3 regions of the Sporosarcina sp. FSL W7-1283 genome follow, and region 2 is predicted to be linked to each of the others. Evidence: predicted binding sites of a transcription regulator. Region 2 holds the regulator's gene; each other region holds the start of a gene.
The links. Region 2 encodes LexA, which represses DNA repair genes until DNA is damaged. Its sites were predicted from a motif close to CGAACATATGTTCG; they were not measured.

Region 1 (4,877 bases), 680 kb from region 2:
CTTTTTTCTGTAGAATTTAATCTTGATGACAGTGTATGCATTCAGAGTTGTTCCTGATTTGATTGGTGCACAAGATCCTATGGCTATTTAGACATGCTTTTTCAAGTTACTTCGCCCGATCAATCGCAGCGATTAGACGAGTCTCGATATCTTTTGCAATTCCTAAGATATTCTCGTCTTTAACAATACTCAATAGTGCGGTAGGACGTGGCAATCCGATTTTCGTTGTTCCTTGATGGACATATACAACAATTTTGCAAGGCAACACGTAGCCGACCAGAAGGTTTTCGGTCAGTACTCGTTTAGCTTCATGGGGATTACAAACTTCAAGAACAGTAAACGGAGTTTCAAAATCAGCACCCTTTTCTTTGAGTTTTTTGGTCAAATCAAAATTCCAAAGGACACCAAACTTCTCTTCCGACAAGCTATTTTCCAAAGCGCGGATCGCTTCATCTTTTCCTTTTGTCGTTTCAACCGTATAATCGAACATATTTTCCCAGCTCCTTTGCTTATCTTCTTTCATTTGTAGGATTCCCATTATGAAAGAATTAAAACGCTGTGATGATCTATGTGAAAGGGTGGGTTATGTAAAAGTTCAAATTGAACCAATCTGATGCCAGATCGACTTTTATTGAATCTGCTTTTTAAAAACAACTGTTCATTATTCATATTACCAATTGATTCAAATGCATACATTTTCTACATCAACAGAATAGAGGGCTTTATTTGTTGTCTAAAGAAAGGATGTAAAAAGCAGACAGAAGCCCCCAACCAGACGCTCGGTTAAAGGGCTCTTTCTTTTGTTCATCACTCAATTATCAGCATTGTGTGGTGCAGTACCTAATCCGCCAACAATTTTTCTTCATTTGACCCGAGCTTGATCGTGGATTCAGTCGGTATCCATAAGCCTGTATTCTCGTTTCTTCCTTGAAGAATAAATTTTGGGTTATTTTTTCCCATACGTTCTACAGCTATTTTCGAAAGTTTGCCAATATCACCTGCTTTGACACGGTTAATGATTAAACCGAGTTTCACATCCTTAGCTGTCAGCATTTCATAATCTGTGTGGGTATCCCCCGCTGCAAATATTGGGCCGTAACCACCCCGCTCTTTGGAGATGAATTGTTCAATGATTTTCACCTTGCCTTCTCGAGCAGTAATCGGCCAATTGTTTTCATATTTTGCTTGAATAATCCCATCCTTCTTTTTTAATCTCATCCCAAACACATTTTCTTTCGGAAGATTGTATCCATACTTTGGATTGGTTGCAAATACCTCGACCACATCTTCCATCGAAGCTGAAATAACATAAACGTCAATCCCATTTTCAATAAATGTATGCATAAGATTTGATATTTCGGAACTCAGACGCAGTCCTGTCGAATAGGTGATCTCAACAATACCCGTTTTTCCTGACACGGACTCAGGACTTCTAAGTGTCACCGATCCCATTCCTGCTCCTAGACTATAATCATTTGAAGCCTCTGCAAGCTGCTGAATCTCTTCTGTCGACATGTTGACAAATAAATAAAGTACCCATGGATATCCGATTTCAATTCCGTATGTTTCCCCAATGGCTTCATAAAGAAAATACATTTTCGCTTTGAAATCTTTAAACTGATCAGTTGAACGAAGTGTTTCTAGCGACTCTTTCCCATTCATCCCTTCATAGTTGGAATAAAGATATTCATAATTGCGCTTTAGATCCTCTGTGATCTCCTCGAGAGTGATCGCATCTCCTTGAAGGTTTTGAAGTTCGTCTGAAAAGGGCCCGTCCGGCACATTCATTTTAATCATTTCATAAAACTCTTCCGGTTTTAGTTTGAATGCCAAGTGATCGATTTGATAAAGAAAAAGGGCCTCCTGTGTATCGCTCATAATACTAGTATGGTCCCAATCAAAAACAGCATAAGGTTTTCGTTTAGGATTGTAACTTGGACTTCCGACACCGTGCTTATCAATCAGGTTTTGGACAGCTCTATACGTGTCAGGCGCCCATTTCCCCTTATCCAACACTTGAATACTCTGGTCATCACGTACTTGTGAAGTCGAGGCTGATTTTCCAATGTCAGCTGCACTTACAGGAATAGAAAAAAACAAGCAAATAACCATCACACTTAACAAAGCTTTGAATGTGATTTTGTTCTTCATATTGCCATTCCTCCTCTAAAAAGACAAAAGAAGCCTATTCAATAGCTGACTACTCGCTATTGAAACAGGCTCCTTTGCCAATTTATTATTTTATGTATATTAAGTTAGCACGAGTTGATTGAATAGTCAAACATTTAATTGAAAGAAAAATGAAACAGCCAATCATCCCAAGAGATAGTTGACTGTTCTTTACACCTCATTACGCCTAAGTGTTAGAGTATTTGATATACCCTTCTTCACTGTATGATAGCCTATTTAAAATCCAGTTGCTCTTCAATCCGACCACGGTCGTTATGAATATAAACCATCGTTCCATCTTCTTCCGCCAGTTGTTTCGCTTCATCGATTGCCTCGTCTTGAGAATCCGTCGTGCAGATCGGCTCATCTTCCCCTTCGCGTTTCACTGCCCATTCATTGTCATGCGGCACGACATGATAGCGCGCATCTTTCGTTCCCGCCCGGTCTTCAAAGTACTCATTTTGCTCTCTGCTCATTCCAATGCCTCCTCAGTTTTTCATTCTATTTATTTACTACCCGGTTGTGGGAGGATAAAACGGATAGTTGCTTTTACGGGCTTTCGTACTAATCAAACGCAAGTAAAGCCGAGTAATCAATGCAAATAAATACCAATAAGCTCTCCGTCTTCATATTCCACCTTCACATGATACCCGCCTATTTCATAATCGAAATATCCCCCATATCATAATTCGTGCCGGCTATTGCTTCTTTGCAAACAGTGTGACCTCTAACCAACTACTCGGTTAGAGGGCACTCTTCTTTATTATTGCGTCTCGCGCAAGTACGCAATATCACTTCAAATGCTTATCCAAAAATTCAATCATCGCATGATAAAATTCAATACGGTTTTCTTCATTCTGGAATCCGTGTCCTTCATTGTCTTTTAACATGTATTCGACATCGATGCCTCTTTTCTTCAAAGCCTCCACGATTTGATCGGATTCTGCCTTGTTAACCCGAGGGTCGTTTGCACCTTGGGCAACAAACAAAGGCGTTTTGATTTTATCGGCGTGGAATACAGGAGAGACGGCTTCCAGTAATTTTTTATCTTCTTCAGGGTGGCCAACTCGGTTGTAAAGATTATTTCTCATCGTTTCCCAGTACGGTGGGATCGTATCGAGCAGTGTAAATAAATTGGAGACTCCGACATAGTCCACGGCTGCTGCGTATAAATCAGGAGTGAACGTAATGCCCGCCAGTGTAGCATAGCCTCCGAACGATGCTCCGTAAATACCAATTCGGTCAGGATCCGCAATGCCTTGATCGATAGCCCATTGAACACCGTCTGTTATGTCATCCTGGATTTTTAATCCCCATTGTTTATTGCCTGCATCCATGAATTCCTTTCCGTATCCCGTGGAAGACCGGAAGTTTACTTGGAGAACTGCATATCCACGATTGGCAAGCAGTTGTACTTCCGGATTATAGCCCCACATATCACGTGCCCAAGGGCCGCCATGTGGATTGACGATTAATGGCAATTGCTCCGCTTTCTTATTCTTCGGCAACGTTAAATAACCATGAATCGTTAGGCCATCCCGGCTCTTATACGAAATCGGATGCATATCCGCCAGCGAATCCCGATCGATCCATGGTGCCAGCTCCGTCAATTTTGTCAGTTCTTTCGTTTCTGCGTCGTAGTAATAATAGGTTCCATATTCTTTATCACCCGACACAGCTACAATAAACTTGCTCATTTCTTTATTGTAATCTTCGATCGATAACTGACTTTCGTCGACGTTCAGTTTCTCTTTTAAATCATTGATGGTATTTTCCAATTCCTTATCAAAGAACTCGTAGTGAATTTTATCTGTCATATAGACGCTTGCCAAAATGGCGTCTTTCACTGGATCATACACAGCACCCAAAATATCGACCTGCGGGTTGGAATGAATGACTTTTTCGTTTGCTTTCAAGTCAAGAACGACCAATTCCGTCTTATCACGATCCTTATTGGACAATGCATAAATTGATTGGTTATCTTTCGAAAAAGCAATCGGTGAAATCATATCCCCTTTTTCCGTCTGGACAAGTGGTTTAAATTCATCCTTTTCCGTTTCACGATACAGAACCGTACTATCAACCCCGTCTGATTCGAGCGCGATTCGGATCTTGCCGTCATGGTCTGCAAGCCAACCGGCGATGTTGCCCGGATTTTTCGCTACATGTTCCAGATCACCAGTTTTAATATTTAGCCGGTACACATCAAAGACCGTCGGATTTTCTTTATTCATACCGATAAGGATTTCATCTTTGACACCTGTCAAATTACTGATCATTTCTACACGGACACCGGGATATGGAGTTAAGTCACGTTCTTTCTGTCCGTTAAAGTCGGATGAATAAATATGATAATTTTCATCGCCGCCATTATCTTTTACATATAAAATATTGTCATCTTTCCAAAACGATGCAGCAACGTCCCGATCTTTTGAGCTTGTTACGCGAATAGGCTCGTCCTCACCGTGCATCTTTTTAACAAAGACATTCATTCGGCCTTCCCATTCGGAACTGTAAGAAATATACTCTCCATCCGGTGACATTTCATAACCGAAATCTCCAGGGTTTTTCATGAAATCTTCGACCGAAATTTCACTTACCCCTTTGTCATCGATACCTTTGTACTGTTTTGCATTCTTGAGGATAACTTCCATTTCTTCTGCTGTGACGGTTTCATTTATTTGGCTGTAGACTTTAATAAGTCTATG
Region 2 (4,877 bases):
ACTGCTCGACTGGTTCATGTGTAGGACCGTCTTCGCCTACCGCCACACTATCATGTGTGAAAACGTACGTTACAGGCAAGCCCATTAACGCAGACAGTCGAATTGCCGGTCTTACATAGTCACTAAATACGAAGAACGTACCACCAAAAACAGAAACTCCGCCGTGTAAAGCCATACCGTTCAATGCAGTTCCCATTGCAAATTCCCGAACACCAAACCAAATATTGCGACCTTCATAGTTCTCAGAAGAGAAGTCTCCTGCATTTTTGATAGATGTTTTATTTGATCCTGCAAGGTCCGCACTTCCGCCAAATAAAGATGGTAAAGTTGAAGCCAGCGCATTAATGGATTCTCCTGAAGCTGAACGAGTAGCTACGGAAGCTCCTGCCTCATAGATAGGCAAGCTTTCTTTCAAGTCAGCGGGAAGTTCATTGGCAATTGCTTTTTTCAACTGTGTTGCCAATTCCTTATGTTCGTTCTCATATTGATCAAACAATTCATTCCATTGTTGTTCTTGTTTAACACCCAGTTCTTCGGACGCTTCTTTGAAACGGTCATATACTTCTTCCGGAACATGGAAGTCTTGATCAAATGTCCATTTATAGTACTCTTTTGTTAATGCTAATTCATCTTCGCCAAGCGGTGCACCGTGCGCATCTGCTTTACCAGATTTATTCGGTGAACCATAGCCGATGACCGTTTTCACTTCGATAATTGTAGGACCGCCCGTTTTTCCTTTAGCTTCTTTAATGGCTTCAGATAGTGAATCGGTGTCATTGCCATCATCCACACGCAAGTAATTCCAACCGTAGGATTCAAAGCGTTTCTTAATATTTTCAGAGAAGGACATACCTAAATCGCCGTCAAGAGAAATATCATTGCTATCATAAAGTACAATCAGCTTGTCTAATTGTAAGTGACCAGCTAATGAGATCGCTTCGGCAGCAACGCCTTCCATTAAATCACCATCTCCGCAAAGCGCATATGTGTAATGGTCAACAATATCAAAACCAGGTTTATTGTAAGTTGCGGCTAGATGTTTTTCCGCCATAGCCATTCCCACAGCCATTCCGATACCTTGACCTAATGGACCAGTAGTCGCTTCCACACCTACTGTATGGCCGTATTCTGGATGTCCAGGTGTTTTAGAATCCCATTGTCTGAAATTCTTAATGTCATTAATCGTTAAGCCATAGCCACTTAAATGCAGTAAACTATACAACAGCATAGAGCCGTGACCAGCAGATAGCACAAAGCGATCTCGGTTAAACCATTGCGGATTTGTTGGATTATGGTGTAAAAACTTTGTCCATAAGGTATAAGCCATTGGAGCCGCACCCATCGGTAATCCCGGGTGACCTGAATTTGCTTTTTCAATCGCATCGATTGATAATGTTCGGATTGTTGTTATTGCCAGTTGATCGATTTTTCCGGTCATTCTGTACATCCTTTCCGTCCTGTCTCTTCTGATTATTTTTATAAGTATTCCTTCTATAGTGTAGTCAATTACTTAATGAATTACAATATTAATCAGCAGTTGAGACTTAATTTAACGGCTTTTGGTTCTCTCTTGCTTCCTTGACCTTTTCAGGAGTTACATCATTTCCTTCTGCGTCGATCACTTTTACAGATTCAATTGTTTCACGCATGCTTGAACGGAAAGTTTCCAAGTATTCTTTACGCAATTGAGTTTGTTCTTTTGCCTCTTCAATAGATAACCCTGTAGTCTTGGATTTATTTGCCAACTCATTAATACGCTTAATCTTTTTTTCAGATAACATCTTTACACCCTCCAAAATTTCTTCATTTACTAAAATGTAAACAACCTGAAGGAAAAGTGCAAACGATTAGTGTTCCTGCTCTTGAAACTCTTTATATCTTCTATGGACAGTTGCTTTGCTAACCGAATGGCCAAGTCCGTTCAATACTCTCGAAATCTCATCGAATGTCATTCCTTTGTTGCGCAACGCGACAATTTCTTCAATAGGCAATTCGAGTCGTTCTCTTCCTGGGCCCCGGTCGATATTATGCAAGTTACGGGAAGGGTCGTAACCTCTTAGAACCGCTCTTTTCATTCCTCTTCGTATTTTGGCATTATGGAGTTTCCGTTGGTATTCTTCTACAATCGCTAAAATCTCCAGCAGCATCGTATCCATTTCATTTAACTCCAGTGCTCCATTTGTATGGTTTGAAATAACAGCTGTGTTCGATTTAGCAATGACATGCAGGATGGCCACCCTCGCATTGCCTCTTCCTAATCTTGTCTCATCTTGAATAAAGACAGCATCGATTGGTTCTGCTTGTATACGATCCAATAAATTCAACAGACCTTCACGGTCCATATCATAACCGCTCTGGCGATCAGTGAATATACCTACACATTCATAAAACATTTCTGCCGCCAATATTTCCAGCTCTTCCTGCTGTCTGACAATAGATTGTTCTTGACTCTCCTTTTCGGTACTGACCCGACAATAAATTACACACTTTTTTTTATTCATCCGCTTCCTCCCCCATCTCAGCCACACGATGTTCAGCTTGTGGGTTCATTTTAACAGGAAGGCGTAATAATTCACCCGAATTAATTTGATCAGTCTGCAATTCATTTAATGATTTAACTTGTTCAATCCAATGGTGCGCAGGTGTTCCATCTGAATAGTTGGTTGCCAGCCCCCATAATGTGTCCCCGTCATTGATGACAATTTCTAGATAATTATCTTCTTCAGACAGTTTGTCCAATTGATAAGCTGCAACACTAAGAAAAACGATTAATAGTACGATAAAGTAATAATTTTCTTTAAGAAATTTCATGATAAATCCCCCTAGTAGTCTACTTTTTAGAATGCATGTTCGGAATGCTTGTTCTCTATTATAAGAGAACGTACGATTGGCTGTCAAGCAGAATTCGAACCTTTGTTTGATTACTAATCGAACACATGTTATACTATATTCAAAATACTTGAGCTGTATCTCTATTTATTAGTAAACAATTTGAAGAGGTGAATAGATTGAAGAAAATATCTAAAAGACAAGAAGAAATATTAGCTTTTATTAAAGATGAAGTACGGCTAAAAGGATATCCGCCATCCGTGCGTGAAATCGGGGAAGCAGTAGGACTGGCATCTAGCTCCACTGTACATGGTCACTTATCTCGATTGGAAAACAAGGGGTTTATTCGCCGGGACCCTACTAAGCCGCGTGCAATAGAAGTCTTAGACCCGGAAGGACTAGACGAATTAAAGAGCGGCGTCATGCATGTTCCTTTGATCGGTAAAGTTACAGCAGGGACTCCGATTACAACTGTAGAAAATATTGAAGAATATTTTCCATTACCAGATACGTTCGGTTCTTCAGATGATGAGATCTTCATGTTGGAAATCGTCGGTGACAGTATGATCGAGGCAGGTATTTTGAATGGCGACCGTGTCATCGTCAGACAAACACATACAGCTTCCAATGGAGAAATCGTGGTGGCGATGACAGAGGAAGATGAAGCTACTGTAAAACGTTTTTTTAAAGAGAAAGATTACTTCCGCTTACAGCCTGAAAATTCTTCCATGGATCCTATTATCGTGAATCATGTGTCCATACTTGGTAAAGTCGTCGGTGTTTACCGAATGATCCATTAAAAAAAGTGTATCAAGAACCCCTATAGGTTCTTGATACACTTTTTTCTTTAGATTAATTTTCGCTCTAATAATTGTTCCATGGAAGTGAGTACAGCTGTTTTTACATGCTCATACGTTAAACCGCCTTGAATGTAAGCGGTGTAAGGAGGTCGAATCGGACCGTCAGCTGTCAGCTCAATACTGGAGCCTTGTATAAATGTGCCTGCAGCCATGATGACATCATCCGAATAGCCGGGCATATAAGATGGTTCAGGAGCATAGTGCGCGTTGATCGGTGAGTTATCCTGGATCATCTGACAAAACTTGATCATTTGTTCTGCTGATGAGAAGTTGACAGATTGAATGAGATCAGTTCTCCGTTCACTATAATGCGGTGTAGTATCCATTCCAAACTGCTCGAAAAATGCAGCTGTAAACAAAGCTCCTTTAACGGCCTGGCTGACTACGTGCGGCGCTAAAAAGAAACCTTGATACATTTCCAACAGCGTATCCAATGAAGCCCCTGCTTCTGCCCCTAGTCCCGGTGATGTCATGCGATATGCACATTTTTCAACGAGTTCTTTCCTGCCTGCAATATAGCCGCCCGTTCTAGCTAGTCCGCCGCCTGGATTTTTTATTAGTGAACCCGCCATCAGATCCGCCCCTACTTCAGTCGGTTCCTGTTTCTCGACGAATTCACCGTAGCAGTTGTCTACAAATATCACGACGTCTTCTTTTATTTTGCGGATTTCCTTGATGATTTCTTCTATTTCATGTATACGGAAGGATGGATTGCTCGAATAGCCTTTTGAGCGCTGAATCGCAACCACTTTGGTTTTTGATGAAATTGCTTGTTTAGCCTTGACATAGTCAACAGCACCGCCTTCCAGCAAGTCAATATGCTGATAGGAAATTTGATAATCTTCCAGTGATCCAGTATCTTTTCCGTTTCCTGACACGATGGAATCCAACGTGTCATAAGGCTTACCCGTAATATAAATTAACTCATCGCCCGGACGCAGAATCCCGAATAAACTGATCGTGATCGCATGGGTCCCAGAGATGATTTGATTCCTGACCAGACAGTCTTCAGCGCCGAAGACATCTGAGTATACCTGTTCCAGTACGTCACGGCCGCTATCGTCATACCCATAGCCCGTTGATCCAGATAAATGAAAATCACTGACACGGTTTTGCTTGAAAGCCTGAAGAACCTTTCGTTGATTGTAGAACGCAATGTCTTCTACTTCCTTTACATACGGTGCAATC
Region 3 (4,877 bases), 1.5 Mb from region 2:
TTGCACCTTGGATCACTAATTCTTTATTTTTCATCCAGCCTCTACCTTTCTGCCTTCAGTTCTATAATACTGTCCCGTAACTCGGCTGCTCTTTCGAAGTCCAAAGCCTTTGCTGCGTCCTTCATCTCTTTTTCCAATTTTACGAGCAGCAAGCCTCTTTCCTCCTTAGACAGTTTCTTGCCTTCTATTCTGCGCTGTAAGTAAGATTCCGTTTCTTCCGCCACTTGAGTCGCACGGATTACTTCGCGTATCGGCTTTATAATTGTTTGTGGTGTAATGCCATGCTCTTTATTGTACGCAAGCTGTATTTCCCGGCGTCGTTCTGTTTCCCCAATCGCTTTTTCCATTGAATCCGTCATTTTGTCTGCGTACATAATTACGCGTCCTTCAGAATTACGCGCCGCCCGCCCAATCGTCTGGATTAGAGCACGTTCAGAGCGCAGGAATCCTTCTTTGTCGGCATCCAAAATAGCCACTAACGAAACTTCCGGTATGTCGATCCCTTCCCGCAGCAAGTTGATACCAATCAGTACATCGTATGTGCCAAGACGCAATTCTCGTATGATTTCAGTACGTTCAAGCGTCTTCACTTCCGAATGAAGGTACTGCACCTTTATACCGATATCCTTCAAGTAATCCGTCAGATCCTCCGACATTTTCTTCGTCAGTGTCGTAATCAATACGCGTTCATCACGTTCAATGCGCAACTGAATTTCATCCAATAAATCATCGATCTGCCCCTCAATCGGACGCACTTCGATGATCGGATCAAGCAGACCCGTCGGACGGATGATCTGCTCAATCATCTTATCTGTATGCTCAATTTCATAAGGACCCGGCGTAGCGGAAATATACATCGCCTGACTGATATGCTTCTCAAATTCCTCGAACATCAACGGACGGTTATCAAGAGCGGACGGTAAACGGAAACCGTGTTCTACCAATACCTTCTTACGAGCTTGGTCGCCATTGTACATGCCTCGGATTTGCGGCAGCGACACGTGACTTTCATCTACCACAATCAAGAAATCATCCGGGAAGTAGTCAAGCAGCGTATAAGGTGTCGCTCCCGCTTCCCGTAACGTCAAATGTCTTGAGTAGTTTTCGATACCCGAACAGAAACCCATTTCACGCATCATTTCCAAATCATAGCGTGTCCGTTGCTCCAACCGTTGCGCTTCCAGCAATTTATCATTTTCACGCAAATATTTGAGCTGTTGCTCCAATTCAATTTCTATATTTTCAATCGCCTTCAACAATTTCGCTTCCCGCGTTACGAAGTGGGAACCTGGGTAGATCGCTACATGATCCCGATCGCCAATCACTTCACCTGTCAAGGCGTCTACTTCCCGAATGCGTTCAATTTCATCCCCGAAGAATTCAAGACGAATACAGCGTTCGTCGCGTGAAACCGGAAATACTTCCACTACATCTCCTCTGACTCGGAATGTTCCGCGGGTAAAGTTGATGTCATTGCGCTCATATTGAATGTCTACCAGTTTGCGCAATAATTCATTGCGCGGAATTTCCATGTCTCTTCGCAGTGACAGAACCATCTCGTTATACTCTTCAGGAGAACCGAGACCGTAGATACAAGATACGGATGCGACAATCAGCACATCATTACGTTCAAATAAGGAACTGGTCGCAGAGTGCCGCAGTTTATCAATTTCATCATTGATAGAGGAATCTTTCTCAATATACGTATCCGTCTGCGGTACGTACGCTTCCGGCTGATAAAAGTCATAGAAGCTGACAAAATACTCGACAGCATTGTCAGGAAAAAACTCTTTAAATTCACTATATAATTGGCCAGCCAATGTTTTATTATGGGCAATGACCAGTGTTGGTTTATTGATTTCGGTTAGGACGTTGGATACGGTGAAAGTTTTCCCGGTCCCCGTTGCACCTAACAGCGTTTGATGCTTTTTGCCTTCTTTTATACCACCAACAAGGCTCGCGATCGCTGACGGCTGATCTCCTTGAGGTGTATATGGGGCTTGCAATTGAAATGTTTCGTTCAAAAGGTTCCACTCCTATTCTAAAACACCTAGTCCTTCTATTTTACCACAGCTACAGTTTTTTCTAAAGAAATAACGAACGTACGTTTTAAGCTAACTATGTATGTATTTTATTGTACCCTTTAAGTCGTTAAAGAAACTCTTGTCGAGAAGGAATAGCGAAGCAAATAAAACAGACGGACGTATCAAGGCGCCGCCTGACCGTTTCATTTTTTTGTGAATGCATGTTAGTTAAGCTGCACCTCTTCAGACTAGCCATATACCGCACATGAAATATACCTAAGAGGATGATTAATTATCTTCATACAAAAAGAGCTGTTCGAAAGGTCAGATGAAGATGACTTTCCGGACAGCTCTGTCTTATGTTATTTAGGCTGATATTCATATCCTTGTTCTTGAGTGAACTCTTGGAGTTGTTGTGTATACATTTCAAATGCTTCTTCATCGCGACGATCCAACGCGTCATCGATCAGGTTCATAATGCGGGCTTGCGTTTGTTCCCAGTGAATGTGTTGCAGAAACAGATCCCAATAAATTTCATTCAGCAGCTTTTCCGCCTGGAGAGAAGTGCTGTTGTTCCCTACGGCTTTTAAAAATTCAGCATATGAGTTGTTATTGTTCATCTCTCTCACCCCTGATACCTTTTAGTAATTATATATGCAAATAAACCAGAATTGCAACCAGATTATGAACTATTCGAACTTTTGAATGATTTCTATATAGTCAGTTAACAATTTAATAGGTATATATATTCAGATAATTCAACTCTATGAAGGTGACTTATAACGAAGCTACTAGACCGACAATTCGACTGCACCATTTTTGAATGGCGAATTCACAGCTGACATTTATTTTTTTCTCGTCGCTCGACTGACAATGGGTTCGGGACAGAGTATGTGTTATGCGTTGTGCTTTGGCACCGCTTCGCCGCTGGGGGATTGCCTCCCGCCAAGAGCCAACTAGCAAAGAACGCTAGCTGTCTCATGGCTTCGGCCGACCCCGCAGTTGCGGCTTCGCTAGAATCGTCAAAATAATGAGTGTAGTGTTTAAAATTGAGATAGCCTCAGAATCCGGCTTCTTAGTCGGAGGACAATATACAATTAGATACCCAGTGCTTTCGCTTACTAAACGCAGGCGCCTTACAAGCGGTAGGCGGAGAAATGGGACAGACAGGCGATCTTCCTGACTGGCTCATTGTAGAGCCATCCGCAAGCGCCGAAGTGTTTTCAGTGACCATACTCCCGCCACACACTGTGCCTTGCACCTTTTCTAACCCAGCAGCATAAACTAAATTTCTACTTCCTGCTCTTTCGTCAAACGAATAGTAGCCTCACCGATTATAACTGCAACTACTGCAATAAGGACCGGAATCGGACTTAATCCGTACAATGGCAACGCTGCCAACAGGAGGAGGATGGCTTGCAGCATGATTAACTTTCTTACAAGCACGCGAACAGCCTTACTCTGGGACTTTTCCTCTTCTTCCGGAAAAAGCTGATCCATCGTAAACTCAACTCCGCCTTCAAGCGCTAAGATTAGCTGTACCGCTGTCGCGAATGCTAATGCGCCGACGAAGATGAAAGAGACGATAGGTATAGGAATCAGAAATGCACCAAGCGCCGACAATACAGTCAGCCTGAGCCATAGCCAGAATGTGTCGTCGGTCCGGATGAACGTGCGCCCGACAAGATAAGCTTGTACATTTCGGCGTTCGAATCTCGCACTTTTCATTGCGAACTTTAGCCAATTCCGTTTACTGACGGAACCGACTAGATGCGGTACTTCCGTGAAGTAATTGGCAAATCGATAAAAACGCATCATTCGATTTTGTTCCAACTCTATGAACTGCTCATATGGAAATGGCTTTTGAACAGCTTGTTTTTCCCACCACTTTGTATAGAGGATCGCCACTAAGATGCCTGCGATGAACGCAATGGGACTCCAAGTCAATCCGAAATAAATCGCCAAAAACGCCAACACGAAGCGAATCATACGATCTGGCCAGACAAATTCATTGTTGGCAATTCGAACATTGTATTCTGTACCAACAAATAGCCCTTTCAATGCAATAATCAATAACACAGCTAGTATATAGTCAATACCTGTCCCCACTTCCGTAGCTTTCAATAAAGGAAGAGACACGACCACAGCAATGAGCGGCAGAGGTAACTGCGAAAATGTAGACCATGACAGTGAGCGTTTCATGTAACCTGGCAATTGATGTTCTAACGGCAAGAAATAGACGATATCAGCAGGCTTCAGCAATGTCGTGGGTGCAGATTTCATTAAGATCAATGCGATAATGAAGGATACGATCAATGCAGATGGAAAACTGACCGGCACTTCTTTCAACCATTCGCTGTAGGCATATCCGCCCGCTCCGATTGCAAACATGAAGACGATTGCAAGGTGTCCGGTGAATACATAGCGCATATATTTCTGCAATTCATTGACATAATGAAAGAATCGCTGTCCCCAAATATCATGCATGCTGTTCATAATCAGATTCCTCGGTCATCGCAATATATAAATCATCCAACGTTGCATTGGGGCGCCCGAACGCTTTACGCAAATCGTCCATTGTACCGTTCGCCCGGACTCGGCCTTCATGGAGCAAGATGATTCGGTCGCAATATTTTTCCGCTGTCGCAAGGACATGTGTGGACATCAAAATGGATGCACCCGCTTTTTTGCGCTCAATAACTTGATCCAGCAACGCTCGAATCGCCAGCGGGTCTAAACCGACAAATGGCTCATCGATGATATATAATTTCGGCTCCACTAAGAAGGCACACATGATCATGACCTTTTGCCGCATACCTTTAGAAAAGTGGGCAGGAAACCATTTCAAACGTT

Region 1: a site for LexA is predicted at 2,279-2,292, ahead of MKY93_RS03370 (haloacid dehalogenase-like hydrolase). Genes of this name have one in related genera too.
Region 3: a site for LexA is predicted at 2,098-2,111, ahead of uvrB (excinuclease ABC subunit UvrB). Genes of this name have one in related genera too.

The regions. Positions count from the first base shown of each region.
Region 1 covers NZ_JBBOOL010000001.1:712,761-717,637, reverse strand. The annotation lists gene MKY93_RS03375 (DUF302 domain-containing protein) at 107-490, opposite strand; gene MKY93_RS03370 (haloacid dehalogenase-like hydrolase) at 841-2,151, opposite strand; gene MKY93_RS03365 (DUF2188 domain-containing protein) at 2,403-2,645, opposite strand; gene MKY93_RS03360 (S9 family peptidase) at 2,961-4,877, opposite strand, start outside.
Region 2 covers NZ_JBBOOL010000001.1:1,393,468-1,398,344, reverse strand. The annotation lists gene tkt (transketolase) at 1-1,438, opposite strand, end outside; gene MKY93_RS06570 (DUF896 domain-containing protein) at 1,545-1,781, opposite strand; gene MKY93_RS06565 (YneB family resolvase-like protein) at 1,848-2,501, opposite strand; gene yneA (cell division suppressor protein YneA) at 2,494-2,811, opposite strand; gene lexA (transcriptional repressor LexA) at 3,009-3,629, shown strand; gene MKY93_RS06550 (methionine gamma-lyase family protein) at 3,677-4,877, opposite strand, start outside.
Region 3 covers NZ_JBBOOL010000001.1:2,937,389-2,942,265, forward strand. The annotation lists gene uvrA (excinuclease ABC subunit UvrA) at 1-34, opposite strand, end outside; gene uvrB (excinuclease ABC subunit UvrB) at 42-2,024, opposite strand; gene MKY93_RS15385 (IDEAL domain-containing protein) at 2,387-2,644, opposite strand; gene MKY93_RS15390 (ABC transporter permease) at 3,309-4,520, opposite strand; gene MKY93_RS15395 (ABC transporter ATP-binding protein) at 4,504-4,877, opposite strand, start outside.